3 regions of the Cupriavidus sp. H18C2 genome follow, and region 3 is predicted to be linked to each of the others. Evidence: predicted binding sites of a transcription regulator. Region 3 holds the regulator's gene; each other region holds the start of a gene.
What was found. The regulator LexA, encoded in region 3, represses DNA repair genes until DNA is damaged. The targets are predictions, from matches to a motif close to ACTGTATNNNNATACAGT.

Region 1 (4,995 bases), on a different replicon from region 3:
CAGGGCGATGCCCAGTGCGACGTCATGCGCGCACCGGGCAACCAGTTCATCGTGCCGAAGGTCCGGCTGCCGCAGTAGGGTCGGGCCGGCGCGCGGCGGGCAGCAGGTCGCCGCGCAGCAGCCGCGCCGCCGTCTTCCACAGCAGCACGCCGATGATGGCATTGGCGGCGACGAACAGGCCGAACGCCAGTTGCGGCATGACGCCGCCGGCGCCGCGCTCCACCATGCGGATGGCCATGCCGGGCAGCGCCGCCACGCCAAAGCTGAAGGCCCAGAGCCCCGGCGAAAACCGCTGCACGCCAATCCACGGCGCCAGCCGCAGCATCACCAGCGCCTGGTACAGGCCGTACCCCAGCAACGCATACGCGAACAGGTCTGGCTGGCCGTGCGTCAGCGCCATCCACGCCGTGCCGCCCACCACGGGCGGCGCAATCTGGATGCCCAGCAGCGCGCGCCGCGCCTCGGGCAGCGGCGCGTTGACCGCCGCGCGGTTCAGCAGCATCGACTCGATCGCCAGCCACGACAGCAGGCTCACGCCGAACAGCATCATGCCCACCTGGTGCCAGCCGAACATGGCCGCCGCCGTGGCCCCGACAAAACCCGGCGCCACGGCCGGCAGGTAGGCCGCCGGCGTGATGGCCGCCGGTTCCATCCCGCCTTGCCAGAGCCGCCCGTGCAGCGCGGCGCCCAGCGCGAGCTGTCCGACCGTCGCCACCCCGAACATCACCATGGCCACCTGCGGCGCGTAAGGGTGGACGAGCTGCGTCGCCAGCAGCGTCGAGGTGGGAATCAGCGCCGCGAACGACGACTGCACCGGATCGGCCATTTCCGCGCGCGCGGCATCGGGCGCCACGGCCCACTTGCGCAGGTAGGCGCCGATCAGCACCGTCCAGAGCGCCAGGCCGAAGCCCGCCAGCACCACGGCGGGCAGGGCCGGGATAGCCCAGATGCGCACGGCGCCGCGCCACGCGTTGGCCAGGGCCAGCGTGCCGACCGCCATGCCGAAGAACGACAGCGGGATGGTACGAAAAACGGAGGATGGGGTGGGGGCGCCCATGATGTGCTCGCAAAAGTGCCGGTTGATGCCTTGGATGGTACGCAGCCTTGGCGCGCGGCGTTGACGCGACCGGCTCAAGCTGTTGCTGATTCGTCTCAATCGGGTTGACGCATGACATTTTCGTCATGTTCCGGATCGAATGTGGACATCGGACGGATCGTCGACTAGGCTTTGTGTACGCTGTACACAAGATGGCGGCGCAACCGTGGCAACCGAACTGGAGACGTTTGCATGAACATCGAAACCACCAACGAACACCGCTGGCTGCACAAGCTGGCTGGCAACTGGATGGCCGAGGGCGAGGCACAGATGGGCCCGGACGGCCCCACCGAGAAGTGGCGGATTCCCGAGCAGGTCAGCAAGATCGGCGACGCCTGGGTGCAGACCCGCTCGGAGGGCGATTTTCCCGGCTGCGGCCCGGCCGTGACGGTGATGACGCTGGGCTACGACCCGGCCCGCAAGCACTTTGTCGGCACCTTCGTCGGCTCGATGATGACGCACATGTGGGTCTACGAAGGCGACCTGGAGGCCGATGGCAAGACGCTGACGCTGCGCGCCGATGGCCCGGCCTTCAACCCGGACGGCAGCGTGGTGCCGGGCAAGATGGCGAAGTACCGTGACGTCATCGCGTTCCAGGATGACGACCACCGCACGCTGACGTCGTTCATGCAGACCGACAGCGGCGAGTGGATCCAGATCATGCAGGCCCGCTACCGGCGGGAACGCTAGGGAAGGAGGCGGCCGGCCCGGGGGTGGCCCGGGCGGCCTGAATCAGGCTGGACCAGGCTGGATCAGGCGCGGTCGAGTTCGTTGCTGTTCCACCATGCTTCCAGCAACGGCTGGAAGCGGTCGTCCGGGGCGGGCGGCACGCGCGTGCTCTTGCGCGCGGGCGGCAACTGGCGGCCGGTCAACTGGTAGAAGACGGCGGCCGGCGGGGTGCCGGGGCCGTAGGGCACATGGTCGATCACGCTCATCTGCCGCGCGGCCTTCAGCGCGCGCGTGGTTTCCTCGGCCGTCAGGCCGCACCCGTCGGCCAGCGCGTCACGGCGCAGGGGGCCCTGACGTTGCAAGCCTTCGATCAGAAGATGAACGCACTCGCGCGTATTCCTTTTCATGCAGCGCATTTTTCCGCACTGCCTGACACTTCACAATGACACTTGACACTTGTTTGCAATCCACCGCACGCAACTGTGGCAAGCGCGCAAATCCGGCCGCCAAAGCGCTGGACGCGCCACTTGCGGTGTCCGGCGCTTGCGCTCGCCCCGATACTGTATAAACATACAGTATTCGACGAATTCCTATGTCCGCGCCGGTGACCCCCGGCCGGACGACTGCCCCACCATGACCGCATCCCCGCATGGACAGTTGCCGCTGGCGGCACCGGACCATGTGCCACCTTCCACCCCGCCCGCGCCGTCGCCCGATGGCCCGCCGCCGGCCGCGCCCCGCGAATCGGTGCGCGAGCTGGAGCAGCGCTATCCGGGCCTGTGGCGCGCGGGCCAGCTTGGCCGCGCCGGGCGCCTGCCCGTCTGTCCCACCGGCTACGACGCGCTGACCGCCGAGCTGCCCGGCGGCGGCTGGCCCGCCGGCGCCGTGACAGAGCTGATGCTGGCGCACGACGGCACGGGCGAACTGCGCCTGCTGATGCCGGCGCTGCGCACGCTGGCCGCCGGCGGCCGGCGCATCGGCCTGGTCAATCCGCCCTACTTGCCCAATGCCGCCAGCCTGGCGGCGGCCCGGCTGCCCGCGCGCCAGGTGTACTGGGTGCGCCCGACCCCGGCGGCAACGCTGGCGTCGCAGCGCACGGACATGCTCTGGGCCGCCGAGCAGATGCTGCGCAGCCAGGCATTCGGCGCGGTGCTGGTCTGGCTGGGCCGCGCGCGGCCCGAGGCGCTGCGGCGCCTGCAGGTGCTGGCGCAGGGCGGGGACACCGTGGTCTGGGTGCTCCGGCCGCTGCGGGTGCTGCATGAGTCGTCGCCCGCCGTGCTGCGGCTGGCGCTGTCGCCGCAGCCGGGCAACCTGATGTCGATCGACTTCCACAAGCGGCGTGGCCCCGTGCGGGACACGCCGCTGCTCTTGCCGCTGGAAGGCATGGCCCACGTGCCGCAACGCACGGGCATGCCCGCCGTCCTGCCCGCCACGCCGGCGGGTGCCGACCATGTTGCCGATGACGTACTGGATCGCGGTCCACCTGCCGCGCCTGCCGCTGGACGCGCTGCAGCCGAGCTGGCCTGAGCCCGCCGGCCCGCCCGGCCCGGCCGCCCCCGGCATCGGCACGCTGCACAAGCTGCCGGTGGCGGTGGTGGAGCACGAGCGCGTGGTGCTGGCCAACGGGCCGGCCATGGCGCTGGGCGTGTGCTACGGCATGCGGCGCGGCGGCGTGCAGGCGTTGTCCGCCGATGTGGTGCAGCTGGAACGCGGGCTGGCGGCCGAGGCGGACCTGCTGACGTCGGTGGCGCTGACGCTGCTGCACTTCACGCCGGCCGTGACGATCGACACCGAGCCGGAATCGGCCACGGTGATGCTCGACGTCACGGCCAGCCTGCGGCTGTTCGGCGGCCATCGCGCGCTGTGCCGGCAGGTGCGCGCCCGCGTGCGGCAACTGGGCACGTTCGCGCAGGTGGGCAGCGGCACCACGGCGCAGGGCGCGGCATGGCTGGCGCGCCAGCCGGTGCGCCGCACGCCGCGCGGCATCGTCCGCCCGGCCCGCCGCGCAATCCAGCCGGCGCGCATGACGCGGCTGCTGGACCGCCTGCCCGTGGATTGCCTGCACGCGTACACCGACCCGGAATGGCTCGAAGGCATCGGCTGCCGCACGCTCGCACAGGTGCGGCGCCTGCCGCGCGCGGGGCTGTCGCGCCGCATCGGCACCGAGCTGCTGGCGCGGCTGGACCAGGCCTATGGCCACGCCCTATCGGGCTTTGCCTGGTTCGAGGCGCCGCCGGCCTTTGCGCAGCGCATGGAGCTGCCCGGCCGCATCGAAGCGGCCGATGGCGTGCTGGCCGGCGCGCAGCGGCTGCTGCTGGCGCTGTCCGGCTGGCTGGCGGCGCAGCAGGCCGGCGTCACGCGCTGCGTGCTGGTGCTGGAACACGAGCGCTACCGGCTGGGCGAGGACACCGACAGCACGCCGGTGCCGCTGGCACTGGCGCAGCCGAGCCGCGACCCGGTCCACCTGTCGAAGCTGCTGCGCGAGAAGCTGGACAAGGTGCGTTTTCACGCGCCGGTGAGCGGGCTGGGTTTGCGGGTGGAGGCGATGGAGACGTGCCTGCCGCAGAGCGATTCGCTGTTCCCGGAGCCCGGCGCGGAGCCGGCCGAGCTGGGCCGGCTGCTCGATACGCTGGTGGCCCGGCTGGGCCGCGACAACGTGCTGCAGCCGCAGCCGCTGGCCGACCATCGGCCCGAATGCGCCAACCGCTGGGGCCCGCTGGGCGACGCGCCCGCGCGTGCGCCGGCCCCGGGCGCGCTGCCGCCCGAACGCCCGCTGTGGCTGCTGGAATCGCCCCAGGCGCTGCGCGTGGAAAAGCACCGCCCCGTCTACCAGGGGCCGCTGGTCATGCTGACGCGGCCGGAGCGCATCGAGGCCGGCTGGTGGGACGGCGGGCTGGCCACGCGCGACTACTTCATCGCCGAACGCGCCGACGGGCTGCGCTGCTGGGTTTATCGCGAACGCCCCGGCCGCCCCACGCGCGACGGGCAGGAAGACGGCGGCGACTACCGCTGGTTCCTGCACGGCCTGTTCGCCTGAATACCACCCTCGACCATGCTGCCCGGACTGTCTTCCCTGCTGCCGTCGCTGCCCGACTACGTCGAGCTGCACTGCATTTCGAACTTCACGTTCCTGGACGGCGCGTCGCACCCGCAGGAGCTGATCGCCCGCGCGTTCCAGCTGGGCTACAGCGGGCTGGCGCTGACCGACGAGTGCTCGGTGGCCGGCACGG
Region 2 (4,995 bases), 1.5 Mb from region 3:
TCAGCCCGACGTACCGTTGGGCCGGTGGGCCAGGGTGTCCTCGCCACCTGATGCCGGAGCATCGGCGCGTGACGCGGGCTGGGGGGGGGCGACGCCGCGGCGCCGGCTCTCGGTTTCGGCTGGTGACCATACCAGCGCGGGTAAAACTGGCGAACCACCTCGCCCTCGAAGTGCAGGGCGTGGCAGCCATGAAGCTGCATCGGCGGTTCGGGATTGGGGTCGTCGGCGCCGTCGCGGATCTTGAACACGTCGCCCGCGAAGGCCTGGATGGCGGTGGTCGGCAGCACGCCGGCCAGTTCGGTCAGATGGCTGCAGCCGGCCACGCTGCCAAGCCGGTCGCGCACGGCTTTGCGGAAGCCGCGCATCAGGTTCAGCCCGATCAACTGGCGGTAGGCCGGGCCGATCGTGTCGCAGTGTGTCGGATAGGGCACCCAGTCCGAGCACGCCTCGGCATCGACGATGTTGAGCCGCAGGTCGATCGTCACACGCAGCCACAGGTCGTGCAGCGGCTGGCCTTCCGGACGGATGCGGTTGCCGGCCAGCTCGATGTCGCGCGGCTTGGTGTCCGTCAGGCGCGCCTCGATGTCCCAGAGGCCGTCTTCCCGCAAATAGGCCTCGGCCGTGATGGCACGGCGATGACGCAAGGCGCGGTTGACGGGCGGGGAAAGCGGCATGACGGCGGGGCTGAGGCGGCAGGCTGATGTGTGGCGGTATTCGGGGGCAAGGCTCGACGCGCCCTCCGCGCCCGCTGATCTGCCGACAGTCCGGACCGTGCCGGACGGCCGCCTGGGCCGGAGAACCCGTGGAGTTTAACATGCCGCGATGCTTTGACCGGGAACATCCTGCCGAACGCCTTGTCGGCCGGGGATTGTTGCAGGGGCATCGGCGGCCAAGCCGCGCCGGACAAGGGCTGGCGGCAAATCGAACAGTGCGCCGCTGCGTTGCATCAGTGGTACGACAACTGGGTTGACGGCGCGCCCAATACCCCTTATGCGTACGGTGGTATGCAGCCGGCTACGCCTCGTCCTCGGCGCCGCGGATGATCTTGCCGACGACGGCGCGCGAGAAGCCGCGCGCGACCATGAACCGGATCTGCTTGGCCCGCGCCTCGGGCGAATCGGGCGGCGTGCCAAAGCGCTTGCGCCAGACTTCCGTCGCGCGCGCCAGTTCGCTGTCGCGCAGCTTTTCCTGCAGGTCGCGCAACTGGTCGTTGCCTAGCTGGTGGGTCTTGGCTTCCTGCATCACGCGGGCCGCGCCGTAGCGGCTGGCCCGGCGATGAACGAGGCTGTCGACAAAGCGTTCGTTGGACAGCCAGTTCTCGCGCTCCAGCGCGTCGAGCAGCGCCTCCAGTTGCTCGGGCGATTCGGCATGCGGCGCCAGCTTGCGCGCCAGTTCGACGCGGCTGTGCTCGCGTCGCGACAGATAGCCGACGGCGCGGGCCTTGAGGGACAGGGGAGGGCGGGGCATGGGCCGGACTGGGGGGTGGGGGGAGCCAGCGAGGGCCGGTGTCGACAGGTACGGTGCGATGGACCGATTAACCGATAGACCGATTAACCCATTAACCGATGGACCGATCGACCGTCAGAAACGACAAAGCCGCCGCAGGGGCTGCGACGGCTTCGGCTACCGGACCCGCGTGGCGATCAGTTGTCGACTTCAGCCGGTGCGGCCAGCACCGGGTTGGTCAGCGCCACGCCCAGCGCGGCACGGACCTTGTTCTCGATTTCCGAGGCGATGTCCGGGTTCTCGCGCAGGAATTCGCGGGCGTTGTCCTTGCCCTGGCCGATCTTCTCGCCGTTGTAGCTGTACCAGGCGCCCGACTTCTCGACGATCTTGGCATCCACGCCGAGGTCGATGATCTCGCCCTGGCGCGAGATGCCCTGGCCGTAGAGGATGTCGAAGAACGCCTCGCGGAACGGCGGCGAGACCTTGTTCTTGACCACCTTGACCTTGGTCTCGTTGCCGACCACCTCGTCGCCCTTCTTGATCGAGCCGATGCGGCGAATGTCCAGGCGCACCGACGCGTAGAACTTCAGCGCGTTGCCGCCGGTCGTCGTTTCGGGTGATCCAAACATCACGCCGATCTTCATGCGGATCTGGTTGATGAAGATGACCAGGCAGTTGGTGCGCTTGATCGTGCCGGTCAGCTTGCGCAGCGCCTGGCTCATCAGGCGGGCCTGCAGGCCGGGCAGGGAATCGCCCATCTCGCCTTCGATTTCGGCCTTCGGCACCAGCGCGGCCACCGAGTCGATCACGATCATGTCGATCGAGCCCGAGCGCACCAGCGCGTCGGTAATCTCCAGCGCCTGCTCGCCCGTGTCCGGCTGCGAGATCAGCAGGTTGCCCACGTCCACGCCCAGCTTGCTGGCGTACTGCACGTCCAGCGCGTGTTCCGCGTCGATGAACGCGCAGGTGCCGCCCAGCTTCTGCATCTCGGCAACGACCTGCAGCGTCAGCGTGGTCTTGCCCGACGATTCCGGGCCGTAGATCTCGACCACGCGGCCGCGGGGCAGGCCGCCGACGCCCAGCGCGATGTCCAGCCCCAGCGAGCCGGTGGACACCACCTGGATATCCTGTTCCACGTCGCCATCGCCCAGGCGCATGATCGAGCCCTTGCCGAACTGCTTTTCGATCTGGGAGAGCGCGGCGGCAAGCGCCTTCTGCTTCTCAGCGCTCACGCCGGCGCCGGCCTTCTTGTCGTCCATGGTCGTCCTTCGGTTCAATTGATGGCAATTGGTGTATAAATAGGCCGCATGCGGCGCGGCGCCCCGTTTTTAAGCCTTTTCCGATGGATTTCGGAGGCTTCGGCGCCTGGCCCGACCCCTGCGCAGGCACCTTGCGGGACCACTCGCGCGGAATGACGGGTACTGTATAAAAAAACAGTATGCTTGGCAAGCCCCACCGGTACCGCAACCGGCGCGATGGCGATGCCGGCCACGAAAAAAGCTGGACAAGGGTGGAGACAACCATGCGGATTCTGATCGCCGAAGATGACGACGTGCTGGCAGACGGCCTGACACGGTCGCTGCGCCAGTCGGGCTATGCCGTCGACCACGTCGCCAATGGCGTGGAAGCCGATTCGGCGCTGTCCACGCAGACCTTCGACCTGCTGATCCTGGACCTGGGCCTGCCGCGCATGCCCGGGCTGGAAGTGCTCAAGCGGCTGCGCGCGCGCGGCGCGATGCTGCCCGTGCTGATCCTGACCGCGGCCGACGGCGTCGACGAGCGCGTCAAGGGGCTGGACCTGGGTGCCGACGACTACATGGCCAAGCCATTCGCGCTGTCCGAACTGGAAGCCCGCGTGCGGGCGCTGGTGCGGCGCGGCGCGGGCGGCGGCGCCACGCTGATGCGCCATGGCCCGCTGGCGTTCGACCAGGTGGGCCGCATCGCCTTCCTGAACGACCAGATGCTGGACCTTTCCGCCCGCGAGATCGGCCTGCTTGAGATTCTGCTCACGCGCAGCGGCCGGCTGGTGTCCAAGGAGCAACTGGTGGACCACCTGTGCGAATGGGGCGAGGAAGTCAGCAACAACGCGATCGAGGTGTACGTGCACCGGCTGCGCAAGAAGATCGAGGTGGGCGGCATCCGCATTGCCACGGTGCGCGGGCTGGGCTACTGCCTGGAGAAGTTCCAGCCGGCCATGGCCACCCATGGCTGACGCCGTGCCGCACGCCGTGCCCCGCCGATGAGCCTGCTGCGCCTGCCCTGGCGACGCCCCGCCACGCCGGGCGCCGCCCGTCCCGACACCGCGCGGCCCACGCTGGCCGATGCCGCGGCCGAGGACACGGCGCTGGCCGACGCGCTGCCCCACCTGGAAGAATCCTCCGCCCATCCCGCCCCGCGCTCGCTGTTCGGCGAGATCCTGGACTGGATGCTGGCGCCGCTGCTGCTCCTGTGGCCGATGAGCATCGCGGTCACGTACCTGGTGGCCAAATCCATCGCCAACGGGCCGTTCGACCGCGCGCTGGAGGCCAGCGCCATCGTGCTGTCCCAGCAGGTGCGCGAGGTGAACGGGCGCGTGACGCTGCAACTGCCGCTGTCGGCCCGCGAGATCCTGCGCGCCGACGAGACCGACAATATCTATTACCAGGTGGTGGGGCGGCGCGGCGAATACGTGGCCGGCGACCACGACCTGCCGCTGCCGTCCGAGGAAGAGCAGGGCCATGCAGGGCTGGTGTCGATGCGCGACGACCGCGTGGCCGGCAACGACGTGCGCGTGGCCTACACCTACGTCGACCTGAAGAACGTGGGCGGCAACCAGCCGGTGCTGGTGCAGGTGGCCGAGACGCTGGACAAGCGCGCGCGGCTGGCCAACGAGATCATCAAGGGCGTGATCCTGCCGCAGTTCGTGATCCTGCCGCTGGCCGTGGTGCTGGTCTGGTTCGGCCTGACGCGCGGGCTGGCGCCGCTCACGGCCATCCAGCAGCGCATCCGCGCCCGCAATCCCGGCGATACGAGTCCGATCGACGAGCGCGCGGCGCCGCAGGAAATCACGCCGCTGGTGGCGTCGTTCAACGGGCTGCTGGCGCAGCTCGACCAGTCGGTGCAGACGCAGAAGCGCTTCATTGCCGACGCCGCGCACCAGATGAAGACGCCGCTGGCCGGGCTGCGCATGCAGGCCGAGCTGGCGCAGCGCGAGCAGTCGCCGGAGGAGTTGCGGCGCTCGCTGGCGCAGATCGCCGGCAGCTCGGAGCGCACGGCGCACCTGGTGACGCAGCTGCTGTCGCTGGCGCGCATGGAGAACCTGGCCGGCGCGGGCGGCATGGTGCCGCTGGACCTGTGCGCGCTGGCGCGCGACGTGGTCAAGGACTGGCTGCCGCAGGCGTGGGCGCGGCATATCGACCTGGGGCTGGAAGCCGACGAGCATCCCGTGCTGATCACCGGCAACCGGCTGATGCTGACCGAGATGCTGAACAACCTCGTCGACAACGCCATCCGCTATACGCCGGCCGGCGGCCATGCCACGGTGCGGGTGGGGACCGATGCGTTCGAGCC
Region 3 (4,995 bases):
GTAACCGTCCTTCACGCGAACGATGTCACCCAGGTTGCCCAGGTTGATGACTTTTTCCAGCAGAATGACTTGCATCGTGTATTTCTCCTTGCGGTCCTGGGCCTATCAGTTCTTGTGCAGGTCGGTGTACGGCAGCAGCGCCAGGAAGCGGGCGCGCTTGATGGCCGTATCGAGCTGGCGCTGATAGTGAGCCTTGGTACCGGTCAGGCGTGCCGGCGTGATCTTGCCGTTGTCGCCGATGAAGTCCTTCAGCGTGTCCAGATCCTTGTAGTCGATCTGTTCGACGCCAGCCACGGTGAAGCGGCAGAAGCGCTTGCGCTTGAACAGCGGGTTCTGTTGCTGGAAGCGCTTCTTGTTCTTGTTGTCACGTTTGACGAATGCCATGATTCAATCCTTTTCGAATGCTTTACATCGAGTGATGTGAAAGACCAGCGTCTTGCTGTTGCGGTGCTTGCGGGCCAGGAAACCCTCGCAATCGATCAGCGTGCCGAGCGGCATGCGCTCGAGCCGCTGGCCAATGGGGCCAATGCCCATGGCCACGATCGCGAATTCCACCTGCCGGGGCGTTTCCGCCTCCATCACCTCGCCGGCATGCTGCAGGATGCAGTTGACGACGGGGATGCCGGCCGGCGTGTAGCGCAACGTATCGCGCTCGGCCAGCGTGGCGGTCAGCCGGAGCTGGTTCACCGCGGCACCGCAGTCCGCGCTCAGGCGGGCTGGCCTTCCGTGGTCGTTTGCGCGGCCTTGCGGGCTTCTTCGCGCTGCACTTCCTTCATCATCGGCGACGGCGCCGTCTCGGCCTTCTTGGTCTGGACGATCAGGTGACGCAGCACGGCGTCGTTGAACTTGAACGCGTGCTCGAGTTCAGCCAGCGTGTCCTTGCCGCATTCGATGTTCAGGCAAACGTAGTGAGCCTTGGCCAGCTTCTGGATCATGTAGGCCATCTGACGGCGGCCCCAGTCTTCCACGCGGTGAACCTGGCCGTTTTGCGACGTGACGAGCTGCTTGTAACGCTCGATCATCGCGGGCACTTGTTCGCTCTGGTCCGGATGGACGATAAATACGATTTCGTAATGACGCATTGACGCTCCTTTTGGGATGAGCCACCCGGGCGTCACGTCCGGTGCGGCAAGGTTGAATAGCCCGCGAGTATAGCCCGGAACCCCGCTGCTTCGCAAGGTTGCCGGGCCGGGGGCTCAATACGCCGCAAACAGCACCTGCAGGCGCGCGGCGTCGCGGGCCAGGCCGGGGTCGGCGGCCAGGGCCAGCAGCAACAGCACCCTGGCCTTGTAGGCATTAAGGTCGCCGGCCGAGACAAAGATGCCGGCGTCGGGCGCCGCCCGTGCCGGGATCGCCACATGCCCCGCGCCGGTCCGCGAGCTGCGCACGACGGCCACGCCGGCAGCCGCGGCATCGACCAGCGCCGCTGCCAGCGTCTCGTGGACCGACCCGTTGCCGGCCGCCGCCACGACCAGCCCTTTCACGCCCGCCGCCACCAGCGCGTCCACCGCCACCCGACCGGGCTGGGCATAGCTGGCGACGACCTCGACCATCGGCCACGCCGTCGGCACCGGCAACCGCACCACGTCCGGCCGGGCCGACTGTCGCGTGAAGCGGACATAGGCGTCCTGGACAAAGCCGACCGGTCCGGTCATCGGCGAGACAAACGCGTCCACGGCCGACGTATGCGCCTTGGTCACGTCCCGCGCGGCATGGATCTGCTGGTTCAGCACCACCAGCACGCCCTGCCCTCGCGCGTCGGCGCTGGCTGCCACGCGCACGGCGTCGAGCAGGTTCAGCGGGCCATCGGCGGACAGCGAGGTCGACGGCCGCATTGCCGCCGTGACCACCACCGGTACGGGGCACGCCTGTGTGAGCTGCAGGAACATCGCCGTTTCTTCAAGCGTATCGGTGCCATGCGTGATGACGATGCCCGCGACGTCAGGCTGCGCCGACCAGTGCGCCACGCGCTCGGCCAGTTGCTGCCACAGGCCGAACATCATGTCCTTGCTATCGACCTGCGCCACCTGCTCCGCTTCCACACGCGCCACGTCGGCCAGCGGCGGCACCGCCAGCACCAGTTGGGACACCGGCACGGTGGCGGCCTGGTAATGGGCGCTGCTGGCGGGACTGCCGGACGAACCGGCAATGGTGCCGCCGGTGGCGAGCACGACGATACGCGGAAGACGTGGGTGCGAGGAATCTGGCATGGGCGACGCTTGATCATTGGCGGCCGCCAGGCAAGCGGCCGTGGGCGCCGATTGTAACTGCCCTGCCCGCCGCCGCGCGCCCGTGAAAAACCCGTGCGTCGCAACGGGTGTCGCGCGTGTCTGCCCGGGATCGCAAATTGTGCTTGCACTTCACACGATACTGTATAAAATCACAGCATACTGTTTAAACATACAGTGCTTCGGCACGAGACCGGCGAACCATGGCGACCCTGACACCCCGGCAGCAGCAGATCTTCGACCTGATCCGCGACACGATCCGGAACACCGGCTTCCCGCCGACCCGCGCGGAAATCGCGGCCGAGTTCGGATTTTCCTCGCCCAATTCGGCAGAGGAACACTTGCGGGCCCTGGCGCGCAAGGGCGTGATCGAGCTGACGCCGGGCGCGTCGCGCGGCATCCGGCTCAAGGTGGCGCGCAGCGATTCGGAACGCTCGGACCAGTTCTCGCTGCCGATGGCGGGGGTGCTGCAACTGACGCTGCCGCTGGTGGGCCGCGTCGCGGCGGGTAGCCCGATCCTGGCCGCCGAGCACATCGACCGCCAGTACCAGGTGGATGCCTCGGTCTTCGACGAACGGCCCGACTACCTGCTGCGCGTACGCGGCCTGAGCATGCGCGACGCCGGCATCTTCGATGGCGATCTGCTGGCCGTGAAGAAGGCCAGCGAGGCGGCCAACGGCAAGATCGTCGTGGCCCGCATCGGCGAGGACGTTACGGTCAAGCGACTCAAGAAACGCGGCGACACCGTCGAACTGATCGCCGAGAACCCCGATTTCGAAAACATCGTGCTCCATTCGGGGCGCGACGAATTCTCACTGGAAGGTATTGCTGTCGGCCTGATTCGATCGTCAGGTTTCTAGCAACAAGCGGAGACGCCAGAACGGCGCCTCCGTGTCTCCGAGACTTCGGCAGCACGGCCGTCTGCCCGGGTCACCCGCTTTGCCTTGCCCATGCCGCCCCGTCCTTGCTGGACGACGGGTGCGGACCACTGCTGACCGCAAATTACGAGGTGCTGCCATGCTGCAATCGAATCCCATCGCTTCCCGCCGCCCGGTCAAACCGGTACCGTTCCGCCAGATCAAGGGCGTGCGCGTCTACCAGGGCGCCCAGCGCCGCACGATGGTCGGCAATATGGCCGCCATCTGCCGCATGCTGGAACTGGCCGAGCCAAGCGCCAAATCGTTCGAGTGAACCGGTTCGACTGACCCGTTCGACTGAATCGTTCGACCGAACTCTACACGTCCCCGTACTCCTGTCGCATTGGCGTGATGCGCACCCCCGGCCTTGTCGAACCCCGTCGGCGGCCGGTTTTTTCTTTGGAGGGTTTCAGATCCACTGGTCGTTTTGAACCGTACGCTCGCTCGTCGCGCCGTCGCCGGTGTTCACCACGCCACGCGGCTCGATCAGAAGCATCCGGACTTCCTCCGCCGCGCAAGGCTTGTGCTCGACACCCTTCGGCACCACACCCATCTGTCCGGCACGCAGGACGATAACCTGCTCGCCTCCGGGAGCCGACCGCAGCTGGATGCGTAGCTCGCCATCGAGCACGATGAAGGTTTCGTCCGTATCGGCATGCCGATGCCAGTCGAAGTCGCCTTTGACCTTCACCACCTTGAACTGGTAGTCGTTCATTTCCGCAACGACGCGCGGCTGCCAGTGCCCGTCGATCAGGGCAATCTTGTCGAGAAGGTCAATCGTCTCGCACTGACCGCGGCCGGCAGGCGCGACATGGGGCGTCGAGGGCGTGGACATCGTTTTCTCCGTTCAAAGGTTGACGTGCCCCAGCTTACGCGGGGCACTGGCCACCGTCTTGAACGATCGTGGGTGCTTGTCAGCGCCGGGCGCCGGCGCCGGCGACCTGCAGCCAGCGCGCCGGCGTCAGGCCGAACGTCTTCGAGAAATGGCGCGTCATATGGCTCTGGTCGGCAAAACCGGCCCCGGCCGCCGCATCGGCCAGCGAGGTGCCTGCCAGCAGCAGCCGGCGCACCGTGTCGAGCCGGCGCATGGTCAGGTAGCGATAGGGGCTGGTGCCGTAGAAGGTGCGGAAGTCGTGCGACAGGCTCCAGCGGTCGCGGCCCGTCGCGGTTTCGAGTTCGTCCAGCGTCACCACGCGCGTCTGATTTGCCTGCAGATAGTCGCGCGCCAGGCTTGCCGCGTGGAAGTTGCCCCCTGAACGACGCGCGGGCGTGCCGGCAACGGCCGCCAAGGCATGCGCCAGTTCGGCGAGCGCGTCGCTTTGTTCCAGCGGTTCGAGGGTGCAGCCGACATGCTGGAGCAACGTGGCGGTCGCGGTCGCCAGCCGCGGGTCGGTCGTTACCCCGCCCTCAAGGAACGGCAGCGCCTGGCCGCCGAGCACCTCTTGAAAAAGCGCGGGCTCGACGTAGATCATCCGGTATCGGAAACCTTCTTCTGTGCCGGCCTGGCCATCGTGGATCTCGTCGGGATGCAGCACGATGGTATTGCCGGGCAGGCTGTCCCGCCGCGCGCGTCGGTAGCTGAAACTCTGCACGCCAGCAAGCGTGCGCCCGATGGCATAGGTGTCATGGCGATGCATCGCATACGCCTTGCCCCGAAACCACGCCTCGATGCGCTCCACGCCTTCCATCGGCACGGCGCGTTGCACCCAGTCAGTCGTCAAGGGTCGTGCTTGTCGGATCATCTGCCGGGCTCCACCGCGAACAGCGGCCAGTGAACCACAGGTCGCGGGAGTCCGTCGATGGCTGCGTCCGACGCAGAAAGCAAAACAGCCGCTCGAATGAGCGGCTGC

Region 1: the regulator LexA is predicted to act here: its motif matches at 2,325-2,342, upstream of imuA (translesion DNA synthesis-associated protein ImuA).
Region 2: the regulator LexA is predicted to act here: its motif matches at 2,867-2,884, upstream of recA (recombinase RecA).

The regions. Positions count from the first base shown of each region.
Region 1 is NZ_CP186011.1:352,218-357,212, forward strand. It holds gene EPAKOI_RS18210 (DUF2880 domain-containing protein) at 1-78, shown strand, start outside; gene tehA (dicarboxylate transporter/tellurite-resistance protein TehA) at 47-1,057, opposite strand; gene EPAKOI_RS18220 (DUF1579 domain-containing protein) at 1,289-1,786, shown strand; gene EPAKOI_RS18225 (hypothetical protein) at 1,849-2,172, opposite strand; gene imuA (translesion DNA synthesis-associated protein ImuA) at 2,399-3,292, shown strand; gene EPAKOI_RS18235 (Y-family DNA polymerase) at 3,225-4,802, shown strand; gene EPAKOI_RS18240 (error-prone DNA polymerase) at 4,818-4,995, shown strand, end outside.
Region 2 is NZ_CP186010.1:487,234-492,228, forward strand. It holds partial or broken gene EPAKOI_RS02290 (DUF2889 domain-containing protein) at 1-674, opposite strand; gene recX (recombination regulator RecX) at 1,015-1,467, opposite strand; gene recA (recombinase RecA) at 1,644-2,705, opposite strand; gene EPAKOI_RS02305 (response regulator) at 2,969-3,658, shown strand; gene EPAKOI_RS02310 (sensor histidine kinase N-terminal domain-containing protein) at 3,686-4,995, shown strand, end outside.
Region 3 is NZ_CP186010.1:2,027,629-2,032,623, forward strand. It holds gene rplI (50S ribosomal protein L9) at 1-75, opposite strand, end outside; gene rpsR (30S ribosomal protein S18) at 106-384, opposite strand; gene priB (primosomal replication protein N) at 388-687, opposite strand; gene rpsF (30S ribosomal protein S6) at 708-1,082, opposite strand; gene EPAKOI_RS09210 (asparaginase) at 1,197-2,210, opposite strand; gene lexA (transcriptional repressor LexA) at 2,432-3,088, shown strand; gene EPAKOI_RS09220 (hypothetical protein) at 3,246-3,419, shown strand; gene EPAKOI_RS09225 (cupin domain-containing protein) at 3,555-3,980, opposite strand; gene EPAKOI_RS09230 (AraC family transcriptional regulator) at 4,060-4,887, opposite strand.